DNA from 2 places in the Azospirillum sp. TSO5 genome. Region 1 is predicted to be linked to the other one. Evidence: riboswitches for the same ligand, from Rfam matches in the RefSeq annotation. Region 1 holds a riboswitch; the other holds the start of a gene.

Region 1 (7,536 bases):
GGTCAGCACCAGTGTGTCGCAGCCGGCCAGCTTCAGCGCCCGCACGGCGGTTTTCAGCGCATCGAAGCCGTTGCCTTCATAGGCATGGACGCGGCCCTGCATGCAGGCGACCTCGACCCCGCCGAGCTGCCCAACGACCAGCCGCCCGGCATGGCCGGAGACGCTGGGGACCGGGAAGCCGGCGATCTCGCCGTAGGGGATGGATACGGCATCGGCGATGCGGTCGGCGATGTCGCCCAGGCCGGAACCCAGCACGATGCCGACCCGCGGCCGGTGGCCGGAGGCACGGTGAAGGATGTCCGCGGCGGCGCGGGCTGCCGTCATGTCGGGAAACTCCGCTCAGAAGGCTAAATTGGTGGGGCCAAACGATTCGGGCAACAGGATCTCCAGCGAAAAGGTCCGCCGCAGACCGGCCGGGTCGCAGATGTGGATCGGGGTTTCCGGCGTGGCGAATTCGCGGATGCGCTGGCGGCAACCGCCGCAAGGTGTGCAGATTTCCTCCGCCCCCGCCTCGCCGCCCATGACGACGATGGCGCGGATGCGGCGGTCACCGGCAGTGACCATGGCGCCGATGGCGCTCGATTCGGCGCACTGGCCCTGCGGGTAGGCGGCATTCTCCACATTGCAGCCGGCGAAGATGCGCCCCGATTCGCCAAGGATCGCCGCACCCACCTTGAATTTGGAATAGGGGGCGTGGGCGTTCTCGCGCGCGGCACGGGCCGCTTCGATCATCCGGGGCAACTCTGCCGGGTCGGTCATGGCGTCAGCGCTCCTTGACATAGGGGATGCCGCTCGCCTTCGGGGCGACGGCCTTGCCGACGAAGCCGGCCAGCAGCAGGACGGTCAGCACATAGGGCAGCATCTGGATGAACTGCACCGGGATGACGCCGATGCCCGGCAATTCCACCCCCTGCAGGCGCACCTGCACCGCATCGGTGAAGGCGAACAGCAGGCAGGCGAACAGGGTCGGTCCAGGCCGCCATTTGCCGAAGATCAGCGCGGCCAGCGCCAGATAGCCCTTGCCGGCGGTCATGTCGCGGACGAAGCCGGCGCCGTGGCCGGTGGAGAGATACGAGCCGGCCATCCCCGTCAGCGCGCCGGTCACCAGCAGCGCCTGATAGCGCAGCTTCGTCACCGACAGGCCGGCGGTGTCGACCGCCGCCGGATTCTCGCCCACCGCCCGCAGCCGCAGCCCGAAGCGCGAGCGGTAGAGCACCCATTGGGTGGCGATCACCAGGACCAGCGTCACCCAGATCAGCACATTGTTGCCGTTCAGCAATTCGCGGTAGACCGGCCCCAGCACCGGCACGCCGGCCAGCGCATCGACCCCCGGCAGCTCCACCGCGGGAATGCGCGCCTGATTGGGCAGAAGCGGGGTCTGGCCGCCCTGCTGGAACCAGGCATAGGCCAGCGTCGGCGCCAGCCCGGCGACCAGGATGTTGATCGCCATGCCCGACACCACCTGATTGCCGTTGTGGGTGATGCAGGCGAAGCCATGGACCAGCGCCAGCGCCACCCCGGCGGCGATGCCGGCCAGCAGCCCCAGCCAGGGGTTCAGCGTCGTCGACGCGACGGCGGCGGAGAAGAAGGCGCCGGCCAGCATCTTGCCTTCCAGCCCGATGTCGACCACGCCCGACCGCTCGCAATACATACCGGCGAAGGCGGCCAGCACCAGCGGCGTCGCCACCCGGATGGTGGCGCTCAGCAGCTGCAGTGCCAGAAGAAGCGCGTCCTCCATCGCTCAGCCCCTTCCCCCGGTGGCGATATCTGCGGCGGCGGTGGTGCTGCGGCGGCGGAACAGCGCCTCCACCTGTGGCTTGAACAGGTTCTCCATCGCGCCGGCGAACAGGATGACCAAACCCTGGATGACCATCACCAGCTCGCGGTTGATCGTGGGATAGTCGAAGGACAGCTGGCCGCCGCCCTGCGCCAGAACCCCGAACAGCAATGCCGCCAGAATGATCCCGACCGGGTGGTTGCGCCCCATCAGTGCCACGGCGATGCCGACGAAGCCGACGCCGCCGGTGAAGTTCAGGATCACCCGGTGCTGCACGCCCAGGATCTCGTTCACGCCCACGAAGCCGGCCAGCGCGCCGGAGATCAGCATGGCGATGATGATGTTCCGCGACGGCGAGATGCCGGCATAGACCGCCGCCCGCTCGTTCCGGCCCACCGTGCGCAGCTCGTAGCCCCAGCGGGTGCGGCGCAGGAAGATGTGGAACAGCAGGCAGCAGGCCAGCGCCCACAGGAAGGACAGGTTCAGCGGCGAGGCCGGGATGGTGATGCCGAACCAGCCCAGCGCGCGGTCCATCGACGGCAGCCAGACACCGGGATCGAACTCGCGGGTCTCGGGCGACTGGCTGCCGGGGCGGATCAGCACGTCCACCAGCAGCCAGGTCATGATCGACGCGGCGATGAAATTGAACATGATCGTCGTGATGACGATGTGGCTGCCGCGTTTGGCCTGCAACCAGGCCGGGATGAAGGCCCAGGCAGCGCCGAACAGGGCCGATGCCAGCACCGCCAGCAGCGCCACCACCGGCCAGGGCCAGCCGGTCAGCGCCAGCGCCACCAGCCCGGCGCCGAGGCCGCCGAGATAGGCCTGCCCCTCGCCGCCGATGTTGAACAGCCCGCAATGGAAGGCGATGGCGACCGCCAGCCCGGTGAAGATGTAGTCGGTGGTGTAATAAAGGGTGTAGCCGATGGCCTCCGGATAGCCCAGAGCCTCCGACAGCAGCAGCGACAGCACGTCGACCGGATTCTCGCCGATCACCAGGATCACCAGCCCCGACAGCACGAAGGCCGCGACGAGGTTGAGAACCGGCAGCAGCGCATACCCGACCCAGCCCGGCACTGCGCCCGGCTGGCCCTTCCCCGATCCGCTCAGCAGCACCGGCGTCTCCTGGATTGCCCCTTGCCGCGGATTCTTAACCGCCAATGCTCTGCCGACCAAGCATTTCATCGCGCCGGAATCGCTGTAGGTGCCGTGGGTTAGAAGGATTACAAAAACCCTTGCCGCAGCGCAGCAATCTGGCATGCTTCTAAACCATATAATTTTTATGGTCATGGAGCATGCCCGATGCCGCTCGACATTCCGCAGACCTTCCGCCACCACGTCTTCTGCTGCGCCCAGCAGCGTCCGCCCGGCCATCCCCGCGGCAACTGCGCCGCCAAGGGCGCCCACCCGCTGTGGCAGCGGCTGGACCAGAAAATCCAGGCGAAGGGTCTGGCCGATGTCGGCATGGCGATGACGGGCTGCCTCGGCTTCTGCTCCGCCGGGCCGCTGATGGTGGTCTATCCCGAAGGCATCTGGTACCGGCCGGAAACGCCGGAGGACATTGATGAGATCGTTGAGTCACATCTGGTGAACGATGCGCCGGTGGAGCGGCTGGTGATGGTGCTGACAAGGTGAGAGGGTGTTTGCTCACGGTTGAGTGTCGGCTGACGGTGCCCCCTCCCTAACCCTCCCCCCGCTCACGCGGGAGAGGGGACTGCCGCCGCTTCGCATAAGGCACCCTCTCCCGCCAAAGGCGGGGGAGGGTTGGGGAGGGGGCATCCGAAGCCTGAACTCCGCGAAAACCCCACGCCTATCAGACCTGCGGTTGCGGCATTGGGACGCGGGGGCGTTTGCCCATAATGTGGGCAACCTCCGCCATTGCCGTTCCGAACCAATCCGATGACCGACGCCGAGACCGCCGACCTGCTGCCAGCCGAGGCCGATTCGGTTCCCTATGCCGTCGGCTGCTTCCTGGGTGCGATCCTGCTGTTCGCGGCGATGGACACGCTCATCAAGTTCCTGACCGCCGATTACCCGGTGCCGCAGCTGATGTTCGTGCGCTCGCTGGTCGCCTTCCTGCTGGTGGGCGGTTACACGCTGTGGCGCGGCGGCGGAATCGCGGCGATGCGGACGCGGCGGCCCTGGGGGCATGTCTGGCGGGCCTTCGCCGGGCTGATCTCGATGGGATGCTTCTTCTATGCGTTCCGCGAACTGCCGCTGGCCGACGTCTATGTGCTGAGCTTCGCCGGGCCGCTGTTCATCACCGCGCTGTCCGCGCCGCTGTTGGGGGAACCCGTGGGCTGGCGGCGCTGGGCGGCGGTGGTGGTCGGATTCGGCGGCGTCGTGGTGATGGCGCAGCCCTCGGCCGGGGCGCCGCTGGTGCCGGTGCTGGTCGGGCTTTGCGCCGCGCTGTTCTATGCATTGGCGGCGCTGGCCGTACGCGGCCTGTCGCGCACGGAGACCAGCGCGTCCATCGTGCTCTATCTGCTGCTGACGACGACGGTGGTCAGCGGCGCGCTGACGGTGCCGGTGTGGACGGCGCCGACTGCCTTCGCACTGGGGCTGATGGCGCTGGTCGGCGCGATCGGCGCCGGCGCGCAGGTGCTGCTGACCCAGGCCTTCCGCCGCGCGCCGCCGGCGGTGGTGGCGCCCTTCGAATATACCGGCATGGTCTGGGCCAGCCTGTTCGGCTGGCTGGTGTTCGGCGATTTGCCGACCGTGCCGGTGATCGCCGGCGCCATGGTCATCATCGGCAGCGGGCTCTACATCCTGCATCGTGAAACCCTGGTGGCGCGTCGCCGGCTGGGTTCTTGACAGGACGGGGCCGGCGGCGACACTCTCGCCGCCTGTTCACGGCTGGGGTGCCCCTGCCTTTCGCCGGATCGGCGGATGCGGGGGCTGAGACAACACCCATCGAACCTGATCCGGGTCATGCCGGCGAAGGGAGCCGACCGGAACCCGACGGATCAGCCGCAAACGCCCCGTCCCCTCCGCGTCGCTCCGGTTGCCGGCGCGAGTTGAGGAGTTTTCGGTCATGCGGCGCGCGCTTCCCCTTCTGATCGGCCTGCTGGCGGCCACGTCCTGCCTGTCTCCGGCGGCGCGGGCCGACGACACGCTGTCCTTTCCGGTGCTGGTTCCGCTGACCGGATTCCTGTCGCTGGAGGGCACCAGCCAGCGCAACGGTGCCGTCCTGGCGCTGAAGCAGACGCCGGCCGGCGTCGCCATCGCGTCGGAGGTCGTCGACACCGGCACCTCGCCCGAGGCGGCGGTGACGGCGCTGGAGCGGGCGGCCGGCAGCGGAACCGTCGGGGCGGTCGCCGCCAGCATGCTCGGCACCCAGATGCTGGCGATGCTGCCGCTGGCGCAGGAGCTGAAACTGCCGCTGGTCACCGTGTCCGGCACCGCCTCGATCACCGAGCAGGGCAACCCCTGGGTCTTCCGCTTCTTCCCCGGCGACGCCGTGACCAAATCCGCCCACGCCCGCTATGTGGTGGAGGCGTTGGGCAAGCGGCACCCGGCGATCATCTATCAGACCACCGCCTATGGGCAGAGCGGCAAGACCCATCTCGACGCCGCCTTCAAGGCGCTGGGCGTCACGCCGGTGTTCGAGGAGGGGGTGGATCCGGCGGCCAAGGACCTGCTGCCGGTGCTGACCAAGGCGCTGGCCGCCAAGCCCGACGTGCTGGTGCTGCACCTGCATTCCGGCCCGACCGCGCTGCTGCTGCGGCAGGCGGCGTCCAGCGGCGTGACGCTGCCGATCGTCGCCGGCTCCGCCATGCATCAGCCGAGCACCGCGGCTCTGCTGGAACCGGCGGAGCTGAAGGGCGTCTGCGCCGAGACCGCGGCCTCGCCCATTTCCGGCGACACGCCAGAGGTCAAGGCCTTCACCGACGCTTACCGGACCGCTTTCGGTAAGGACCCGGACGCCTTCGCGCTCGGCCAGTATGATGGGATGACGATGGTGCTGGAGGCGGTGAAGGCCGGCGCCCGCACGCCCGACGCGATCCGCAAGGCGCTGTCGGCGGAGACGTTCAAGGGTCTCGCCATGACCTACAAGTCGGATGGCAAGGGCAACATGGCCCATTCCGCCGTCATCGTCTGCTATGACGGGACCAGCCGCGTGCCGAAGCTGGTGAAGCGGTACGACGACCCGACGCTCGCGGCGAAGTGAGCGGATGGCGGCGTTTCAACTGCTGGTCAATGGGGTGGCGCTGGGGGCGGCCTATGCCCTGGTGGCGCTGGGCTTCGTGCTGGTGCTGAACGCCACCTCGGCGGTGAATTTCGCGCAGGGCGACCTCGTGATGGCCGGCGGGCTGCTGGCGGTGGCGCTGGCGCCGCTGATCCCGTTGCCGGGCATCGTCCTGCTGCCTGTGGTGCTGGTGCTGATGGCGGCGTTGGGTCTGCTGCTGGCCCTGGCGGCCTATCTGCCGCTGCGCCGCCGGCCGCCGGTGTCGGTCTTCATCAGCACCATCGCGGTCGGCATCATCCTGCAGAACGGCGCCGCCATCCTGTTCGGGCCGGAGCCGCGCGCTGCACCGCCGCTGTTCGGCGACGAAACCCTGCACATCGCCGGGCTGGCGGTGCCGGAGCAGTCGCTCGCCATCGTCGCGGTGGCGGCCCTGCTGATCGGCGCGCAGCAATGGATCTTCGCGCGTACGCAACTCGGCCGCCGGCTGCGCGCGACGGCGCAGGATCCGGAGATGGCGCGCGCCTGTGGAGTGCCGGTCACCGCGATGATTCTGGTGACGTTCGCCATCGGGGCCGCCTGCGCGGGTGCAGCCGGGCTGCTGCTGGCCAACCGCTATTTCGTCACGCCGACCTCGGGCGGGGACCTGATTTTGAAGGCCTACATCGCGGTGACGGTGGGCGGTTGGGGCTCCGTGCCGGGCGCGGTGGTGGGGGCTTTGCTGATCGCGCTGTTCGAGGTCGGGGTGTCGTCGGTGCTGTCCTACCCGGTGGCGCTGGGGGCCTTGTACCTGACGCTGCTGGCGATCCTGGTGCTGCGGCCACAAGGGCTGTTCGGCGAAGCGGTGAAGCGTCGTGGTTGAGCGATCCGCGCAGCGCGTCCCCCTCACCCCAACCCTCTCCCCGGGGAGGAGAGGGGGCAGGGTCGGGGTGGAGAGTGTCATTCTGGCGGCTGGCGCCTTTGCTCTGCTGGGCTATGCGCTGGCCTTTGCCTCGCCCTATGGCCTGCGCGTCCTGACCGTTGCCGGGGTGTATGCGCTGGCGACCTTCGGCTTCCAGATCGTCTTCGGCCTGGGTGGTGCGCTGTCGCTGGCCCAGGGCGCCTTCTTCGGCGTCGGCGCCTATGTGACGGGCATCCTCGGCAGCCGCTACGGCCTCGGCTTCGAGGCGACCTTTCCGCTGTCGATGCTGGTTCCGCTGCTGCTGGCGCTGCCGGTCGGGCTGGCGGTGCTGCGGCTGGAGTCGCACTACTTCGCCCTGGCGACGCTGGGGATCGCGCAGGTGCTGCATCTGCTGGCGGTCAACCTGCCGGAGCTGACCGGCGGCTCCAACGGGCTCGCCGGAGTGCCGGCGGTGGTGCTGTTCGGCTGGGCGGTGCCGAGGGGCCTGCCGATGGCCGGGCTGGTCTGGGGGCTGGTGGCGCTCGGCGGGCTGATCGGCTGGCGGCTGGCGCGCGGGCGGCTCGGCCGGTCGCTGATCATGCTGCGCGACGATCCGCTGGCGGCGGGGACGTTGGGACTGGATGTCGGCCGGCTGCGGCTGGCCGCCTTCGGCATCAGCGCGGTTTTCGCCGG
Region 2 (7,536 bases), on a different contig from region 1:
GAGGGACGCCCTCCTCTTCCGGGTAGAAGGCGCGGCCGGGATGCTTCTCGATCTCCATCTGGTTCAGCTCGAAGTTGCGGAAGGCGCCGATCACGGCATCGACCTGTCCCGACAGCAGCGACGGCGAAAGCGAGAAGTTGACGTTCACCAGTTCGACGTCCTTCAGGCTCAGCCCCTGCTTCTCCAGCATGGCGCCGAGCAGGGCATCCTCGAAGCCGGCGATCGAGTAGCCGACCTTGCGGCCCTTCAGGTCCTTCAGCGTCTTCACCGGCCCATCGCGCAGCACGACGACGGAGTTCAGCGGCGTCGACACCAGCGTGCCGATGCGGACCAGCGGCAGCCCCTCGTCCACCTGCAGGATCAGCTGCGGCTGGTAGGAGACGGCGATGTCGGTGCCGCCGGCGGCGACCAGCTTCGGCGGATCGTTGGGGTCGGCCGGAGCGGTCAGAGTCACGTCCAGCCCGGCATCCTTGAAGAAGCCCTTCTCCTGCGCCACCACCAGCGGGGCATGGTCGGGGTTGACGAACCAGTCCAGCATCACGGACAGCTTGTCCTGGGCCAGGGCCGGAAGCGAGGTCATCAGGCTGGCGGCCATCAGGCCGGCGGCGAATAGGTGCTTCATCGGGTGTCTCTCCCCCTTCGAGGGTTGGCGGCTTAAGGGTTGGCGTCTTCGGCAGGTTGGGTATCGGGTTGCCAGGGCAGGGCGCGGCGGGCCAGCGCGTCGACGGCGGCGTACAGCGTCACCGCGAACAGCCCCAGCACCAGGACGGCGGCGAACAGAAGGTCGATCTGCATGCGGGCGTTGGCGTGCAGCATTAGGTAGCCGAGGCCGGAGGAAGACCCCACCCATTCGCCGATCACCGCGCCGATCGGCGCCACCGCGGCGGCGACACGCACGCCGGACCAGAAGGCGGGCAGGGCGGCCGGCAGGCGGATGCTCCACAGGATGGCGGCGGGGGAGGCTCCCATGGTGCGGGCAAGGTCGAGCCAGCCGGGATCGGTGCGCCGCAACCCGTCGAACAGCGCAGTCGTCACCGGGAAATAGATCACCAGCACCGCCATCGCGATCTTGGATGCCATGCCGTAGCCCAGCCACAGGACCAACAGCGGCGCCAGAGCGAAGACCGGAATCGCCTGGCTGACCAGCAGCAGCGGCATCAGCCAGCGCCGCGCGGTGCGGAAGCGCGCCAGCAGCAACGCACTGACCCCGCCCAACGCCACGCCGGCGACCAGCCCGATCAGGATCTCGGACAGGGTGGTCAGGCCGTGGGTCAGCAACAGGGGCGCCTGCCTCTGCATCGCGTCGGCCACCGCCAGCGGGCTGGGCAGCAGGTAACGCGGCAGGCCGGTGGCCCAGACCAGCGCCTGCCAGCCGGCGACCAGCACCAGCAGCGTGACCAGAGCGCGCAGCAGCGCCTTCATTCCGCCAGCCTCCGCAGCAGCTCGGCCTGATGCGCGAGCAGGCCGGGATCGTCGACGCGGCGCGGCACGGTGCCGGACGGCTCCAGCGCCGGCCCCATCACGGCGGGACGGCCGGTCATCACATGCAGGCGGTCGCCGATGCGCAGCGCCTCCAGCGGGTCGTGGGTGACCATCAGGACGGTGCGGCCGGCCAATGTCTCTGCCGCTGTTTCCTGCAGCCGCAGCCGGGTGATGGCGTCGAGCGCGGAGAAGGGCTCGTCCATCAGGACCAGCGGCTTGTCCTCCATCAGTGTGCGGGCCAGCGCCACCCGCTGCCGTTGCCCGCCGGACAGGGCAGCCGGGCGGTCGCGTTCCCTCCCCGCCAGACCGACGCGGTCCAGCAATGCGCGGGCCTGCTCCACCCGCGCCGGGCCGGGCCGGCGGTGGCGCAGCCGGTCGCCGAGCAGGACATTGTCGAGGACGGTCAGCCAGGGCAGCAGAAGGTCCTGCTGCGCCATGTAGGCGATGCGGCCGGCCAGCGGTTGCCCATCGCCGGTAACGACTTGCGTCGGCGGTTCCGGTTCGGCGAGACCGGCGAGAATGCGCAGCAGGGTGGTCTTGCCGACGCCGCTCGGTCCCAGCAGGCAGGTGGTCCGGCCGGCCGGCAGTTCCAGCGTCAGGTCGGAGAACAGCAGCGTGCCGCCATAGGTCAGCCGGGCGCGCGAGATCGTCACCGAAAGCGGCGTCATCGCAAGCATGTCGTTCTGGCGGAAAAGGAGTGGGTGCGGTCCCGCATCACTGATCCCTACGCCGGCATGAACCGGATCAGGTTCCAGGGGTCGTCCCGCAACAGGACCTCTCAGCCGCCCATCGGCTCCCCCCAGTGAAGGCGGCGACTATAGGCGCGGACGATCCGTGATCGCAAGCATTGCCGGATCGGACTTCCGGCCAGCGGAATCCCGACCTTGGAAGCGGGCGCTTGACCGGAGCGTGGCCCCGCCTAGTTTCTGGCGGGCATCATGGAGTGCCAGCCCTGACCACGCCCTTTCGCACCCCGCTGTTCATCGGCGGCGAGATCTATCGCGGCTCGACCTATGGGCCGAAACATCCGCTGGCGATCCCGCGCGTCTCGACCGCCATCGACCTCAGCCGTGCCATGGGCTGGCTGCCGGACGAGGTCTATCTCGACACCCATGTGGCGAGCGAACGGGAACTGGCGCGCTTCCACAGCGCCGATTACATCGCGGCGCTGAAACGGGCGGAGGTGGAACAGCGGGTGGATGAGGCTACCGCTGCCCGGCACAATCTCGGCAAGCTGGAGAATCCGGTCTTCGCCGAGATGTACCGGCGGCCCGCCCACAGCAGCGGATCGGCATTGCAGGCCGCCCGGATCCTGGGCGACAGGCCGGCGGGTCTGGTCTATGCCCCGGCGGCAGGGACCCACCATGCGCGGCGCGATCGGGCCAGCGGCTTCTGCTATTTCAACGCGCCGGTGCTGGGCATCCTGGAACTGCTGGACCATGGGCTGGAGCGGGTGCTCTACGTCGATCTCGACGCCCACCATGGCGACGGGGTGGAGGAGGCCTTCGCCGACGACGACCGGGTTCTGACGATCTCCATCCACGAGGACGGGCGCTGGCCCTACACCGGCAAGGCGGAGGATCGCGCCGGCGGGATGGCCCGCAACCTGCCGGTGCCGCCGGGCTTCAACGACAGCGAGATGGAGTATGTGATGGAGGTGGCGGTGCTGCCGCTGGCCCGTGCCTTCTGTCCGCAGGCGATGGTGATCCAGACCGGTGCCGACGCGCTGGCCGAAGACCCGCTGAGCCGGCTGGAGCTGTCCAACCGCGCGCTGTGGGATGCGGTGGCGGCCCTGCTGCCGCTGGCGCCGCGGGTGCTGGTGGTGGGAGGCGGCGGCTATAACCCCTGGTCGGTCGGGCGCTGCTGGGCCGGGATCTGGGCGGTGATGAACGGCATCGACCCCGCGATCAAGCCGACGGCGGAGGCGGAGGCGGTGTTGCGCGGCCTGACCTGGAGCCGCGCCGCGGGCCGCAATCCGCCGGAACACTGGTTCACCACGCTGGGCGACGAACGCCGGCCAGGGCCGGTGCGGGACGTGGTGAAGCGGGTGGCGGAGATGGCGCTGTCCTGAACCGCAGCAAATCGTTTCATTTGGGACGAATTTCGAACCAAGCCGTGACGATTCGTTGACGGATCTGGATTGTTCGGTGATCCTCATTCCATTGCGCCGGTGCAGCTTCCGCGTCGGATGATGCGGCCTTGGGCCGGGCTTTGGTAGGAGAACGGGCGGGCGGATGTCGAATACGACCCTGTTCCTGATCGCCATCGTCATCATCATGCTGGCCGCCGTCCCGGTCGCCATGATGCTGAAGGATTTCCTGCCGAACATCATGGAAAAGAGCAGCGGTCTGGAGCAGATCGAGAACCGCGTCTATGTGCTGCATGCGGAATCGCAGGAGCTTCAGAACCGGGTCAATCAGCTGGTTCAGCGCCGCAACAGCCAGTCCTCCGACCGCAGCCGGCTGGAAAGCGACATCCGCAAGGCGGAGAAGCAGATCCGCGAGTTGGCCGAGCAGCCGCCGCTGTTCGTGCATGAGGTCGGCGACCCGCAGGCCGGCCTGATGAAGTTCGTCGCCACCGTCACCCAGGAAAAGGCGTCTGCCGCCGCACGGGCCGCCGGCGAACGCGGGCCCGTGAACCCGATCTGGCGCTGCGCCAACGTGGCGGAGGTCTGGGCCTCCAGCTTTGACGAGGCGAAGCAGTTGTGCGACGTCGCCTTCCCCTTCAAGCTGGGGTTCCAGAAGTCCTTCATGCGGGGGGATGCGAGGACCGGCGGCAAGGGGGGCGTGCCGGTGCCGCCCGCCACCGCTCGCGCCAAGGCCGGTGCCGCGACATGATGATCAACTTCATCATCGTCCTGGCGATCGTCGCGATCGGCGCCTGGCTCGGCAATGTGCTGATGACCGTGGAACAGCGGGTGTCGCAGGCGCGCCAGCGCGTGCGCGGCGTGCGCAACAGGCTGGACAAGCTGGACGCCACCATCCACCGCCTGCACCGCGAGGAGGAAAATCTCCATGCCGAGATCGAGGAGCTGACGCGGGACATCGTGGAGCTGCGCAAGAAGCAGGTGGAGGTGCAGCAGCGCCTGACCGAAGCGCAGCAGAAGCGCCGCCCGCAGATCCTGGTCCTGACCGACCGGCGCAATCCCGGCGACAAGGAATGGCTGGTGACGGTGGTGAACCAGCAGATCGGCGAGATCGACGCCACCCACCCGCTGGCGGTCGAATGGGCACGCGGGCGCAATTATCTGGTGTGGGCGGAATCGGACCGCGAGGCGGCCGAACGCGCCAACCGCCGGTTCAGCGCGCGTCCCGGCTATCAGGTGCGGTCGGTGGCACCGGTCAAGGAAGACCTCTACAGCCCCAGCGCCGCCCGCAGCGCGGCGTAGAGACGGAAAAGCCCTTCTCCCTGGGTGGGAGAAGGGCCTCCGGAAACAAAAACAACCTGACCTGTCGGTCCAGCCTCAGCGCGCCTTGGCGGTGGCCGGGGTCTGGCGGAAGGCGTCATGCAGGTAGGGCGACAGCGCCTGACGCATGTTGCGCAGCCATTCGTGGATGATGATCAGCGAGCGGGAGGCGACCGGCGGGGTCATGCCCAGCTTCACCAGATCCTCGCGGGTCATCGTCGCCACCTGATCCAGGCGGTGGCCGGTCAGGCGCGCCCAGGCCGGAGCGGTGCAGGGCTGCATGGAGATGACCTGCAGGCCCTCGCGCTCAACCATCTCGGCCTTGCGGCGGGCGTACTGGCTGTCCTCAAGCTGCGAGAAGGGGCCGGAGAAGCCGTTTTCGACGAGGACGCGCTTGGCCTTCGGGGCGATCGTCGCCACCCGTTCCAGCGTCGTCATGCCGGTGGAGAGCGAGGCGAGGTCGACGGTCACCGGAACCATGAAGGTCAGCCGTTCGCCGTCGCCGACGTAATAGTCGAAGCCCGACACCTCGGCCCAATTGAAGAACCACTGCGAGATGTTGCCGCCGAAGTCGTACAGACGGCCGCCGCGCTGCAACTCCGGACCGATCAGATCCCAGAACTCGTAGAAGCCGTCGCCCGACCCCATCATGTTCATGAAGTCCTGGGTGATGCGGCGATGTTCGACCACGTCCGGGCCGAACAGGCGGGCGAGACGCTCGTTCACCTCGTACTCGACGACCTTCAGTTGCAGGCCTTCCAGCATGGCGGTCGCCATCAGGTGATGGGACAGCAGCGTCTTGCCGACGCCGCCGCGGTCATTGAGGACGAAGATCGTGCCCAGCATGCGATCGCCTTTCCAGTATGCGTTCGTTGATTCGTCTTGGGTCGTCGTGGGAGGCACAGGCGGAGACGCCGGCGAACCGGTGTCCCGCGCAGCCGCCGCGGGGGTCTGGTTGGCGGCCGGCTGTGGTTCCGGCCTGGAGATCTTGGGGTCGGAAGAGACGTCTTGCGACACGCTGTCGTCGGGGCCGCTGTCCTCCGCCGGCTCCTCGTCGGCAACCGGGATCGCCGGGGCGAGCAGGTCCGGGGCAGGGGGGGCGGGCTCGGGATCTGGTTCGGATTCGGTCTCGTCCGCCTGCGGTGCAGATGCGGCGACATCGGGCTCCGATCCAGCCGGCTCCGGCTCTTCCGTTACCGGCTCCTCCACCGCCACGGCATCCGCGGCGGCGTCCTGGACGGCTTCCTCGGCGGCCTCCACCACAGGTTCCGGTTCGGAAGCCGACACCGGCGCCTCGTCCGCAGCTTCCGTATCGGAGTCGGCTGCTTCGTCCTCCTCCGCGTCGTTCAAACCGGCGGACAGCGCGGCTTCGTGAACGGCGGCCAGCGTCTCCGCCGGCATGACGGAGCCGCCGGCATGGTCGTCGGTAGTCTCGCCGCGCCCCTCGTTCCCGACAAGGAAGAAGGCGGAGCGCAGGGTGACGGGCGAAATCGGCTGGTTGTCGCGGGCGGTCACGCCCAGCTTCGCCAGCAGATCCGAGATCTCGGCCCAGGACAGGCCGCGTTCGCGCATCAGGCCGATGTCGGCGTAGCTCTCGCGCACCGCCTGCATGGCGCTGCGGTTGCCTGCCGGGCGATCGGCAAGGAGCCGTTCAAGTTCCGAGCGGTCGATCGACACCGTATGGGATTCCGGCAAGATGAAATGGCGGCGGGGAAGCGCCTGGATGTTGGATCGCAAGGATTCCATTCCCCTGGGGCCGAAAAAATAGTACAAGCGGCCATCACGCGCAAACGGTTTCCAAACGACATCAACGGCGCTAAACATCGTTGCCCGATCAGGGGCGGGCCGTGACTGGTGCAACTTCGCCGACGTTCCGGCAGTTCGCGCCATCATGTCGGCTTTTGGAACCGGCCGTTGGTTGCGCGGGTTGCCATACGGGGGCACCGCCGCATCATGCCGGCCGGACGCCTTCATCGGGCTGGGCTTGGAACCGGGGTAAGGCCAAGATGCCTCACGATTTTGGTTCATCACGGGACCGGCGATCCGCACCCCTGCTGGGGGCGGGTATCGGCTTCCACGAGTTGCGGCAGGCGTGCGAAATCTCCGCCCTGCGCGAGGATTTGGAGCGGCTGGCACATGAGGCCGGCGCCCTGCGCGACGGCGTAGAAAGCGCGGTCGAGATCGTGCGCGACCGCTTCGCCGCGCTGAGCGCGGAGGAAATGGCCGATCCCATGGTACTGGCCCCGCTGCTGCAGTTGGCGGTCACCACCCTGTTGGATATTCGCGAGCAGGCGCGGCAGCTCAACACCCAGACCGGACCGCTGGCGGACGACGAACGCCCGTCCTGGCTGGGCGCCGCCGATGCGCCGCGCCTGCGTCAGGCGACCGCAGCGGTTTGGGACGATGATGCCGACCACCGATCGGACGGCGACGACGGGAGGATGGAGGTGGATCCGGCCCCGGTTCAGCTCGATGCGCTGCCGCCGCGTCCGACCAGCCCACCGGCGCGCGCGGGGCAGCAGGCGCTGGCCGCACCGCGCCCGCCGGAGCCTCTTTCGCCCGCACCGGTCGCGGAGCCGTTCCTGACTGCACCGGCGAGCGCCCGGCCTCGAGCCAAACCTGAGCCCACTGTGGCAGAGGGGCCCAAG

Evidence for each region. Region 1 has a riboswitch for thiamine pyrophosphate ahead of TSO5_RS19365 (ABC transporter substrate-binding protein). Riboswitches for the same ligand answer to the same signal wherever they lie in the genome.
Region 2: another riboswitch for thiamine pyrophosphate. It lies ahead of TSO5_RS27750 (ABC transporter ATP-binding protein); the one in region 1 lies ahead of TSO5_RS19365 (ABC transporter substrate-binding protein).

What each region holds. Positions count from the first base shown of each region.
Region 1 covers NZ_LGQY01000074.1:52,615-60,150, reverse strand. Annotated here, with positions in the region: gene TSO5_RS19395 (purine-nucleoside phosphorylase) at 1-324, opposite strand, end outside; gene cdd (cytidine deaminase) at 340-759, opposite strand; gene TSO5_RS19385 (ABC transporter permease) at 764-1,738, opposite strand; gene TSO5_RS19380 (ABC transporter permease) at 1,742-2,893, opposite strand; gene TSO5_RS19375 ((2Fe-2S) ferredoxin domain-containing protein) at 3,080-3,412, shown strand; gene TSO5_RS19370 (DMT family transporter) at 3,677-4,591, shown strand; TPP riboswitch at 4,625-4,740, shown strand; gene TSO5_RS19365 (ABC transporter substrate-binding protein) at 4,812-5,948, shown strand; gene TSO5_RS19360 (branched-chain amino acid ABC transporter permease) at 5,953-6,825, shown strand; gene TSO5_RS19355 (branched-chain amino acid ABC transporter ATP-binding protein/permease) at 6,893-7,536, shown strand, end outside.
Region 2 covers NZ_LGQY01000128.1:132,337-139,872, reverse strand. Annotated here, with positions in the region: gene TSO5_RS27760 (ABC transporter substrate-binding protein) at 1-622, opposite strand, end outside; gene TSO5_RS27755 (ABC transporter permease) at 655-1,422, opposite strand; gene TSO5_RS27750 (ABC transporter ATP-binding protein) at 1,419-2,150, opposite strand; TPP riboswitch at 2,186-2,292, opposite strand; gene TSO5_RS27745 (acetoin utilization protein AcuC) at 2,426-3,553, shown strand; gene TSO5_RS27740 (hypothetical protein) at 3,717-4,319, shown strand; gene TSO5_RS27735 (hypothetical protein) at 4,316-4,870, shown strand; gene TSO5_RS27730 (hypothetical protein) at 4,946-6,625, opposite strand; gene TSO5_RS27725 (hypothetical protein) at 6,895-7,536, shown strand, end outside.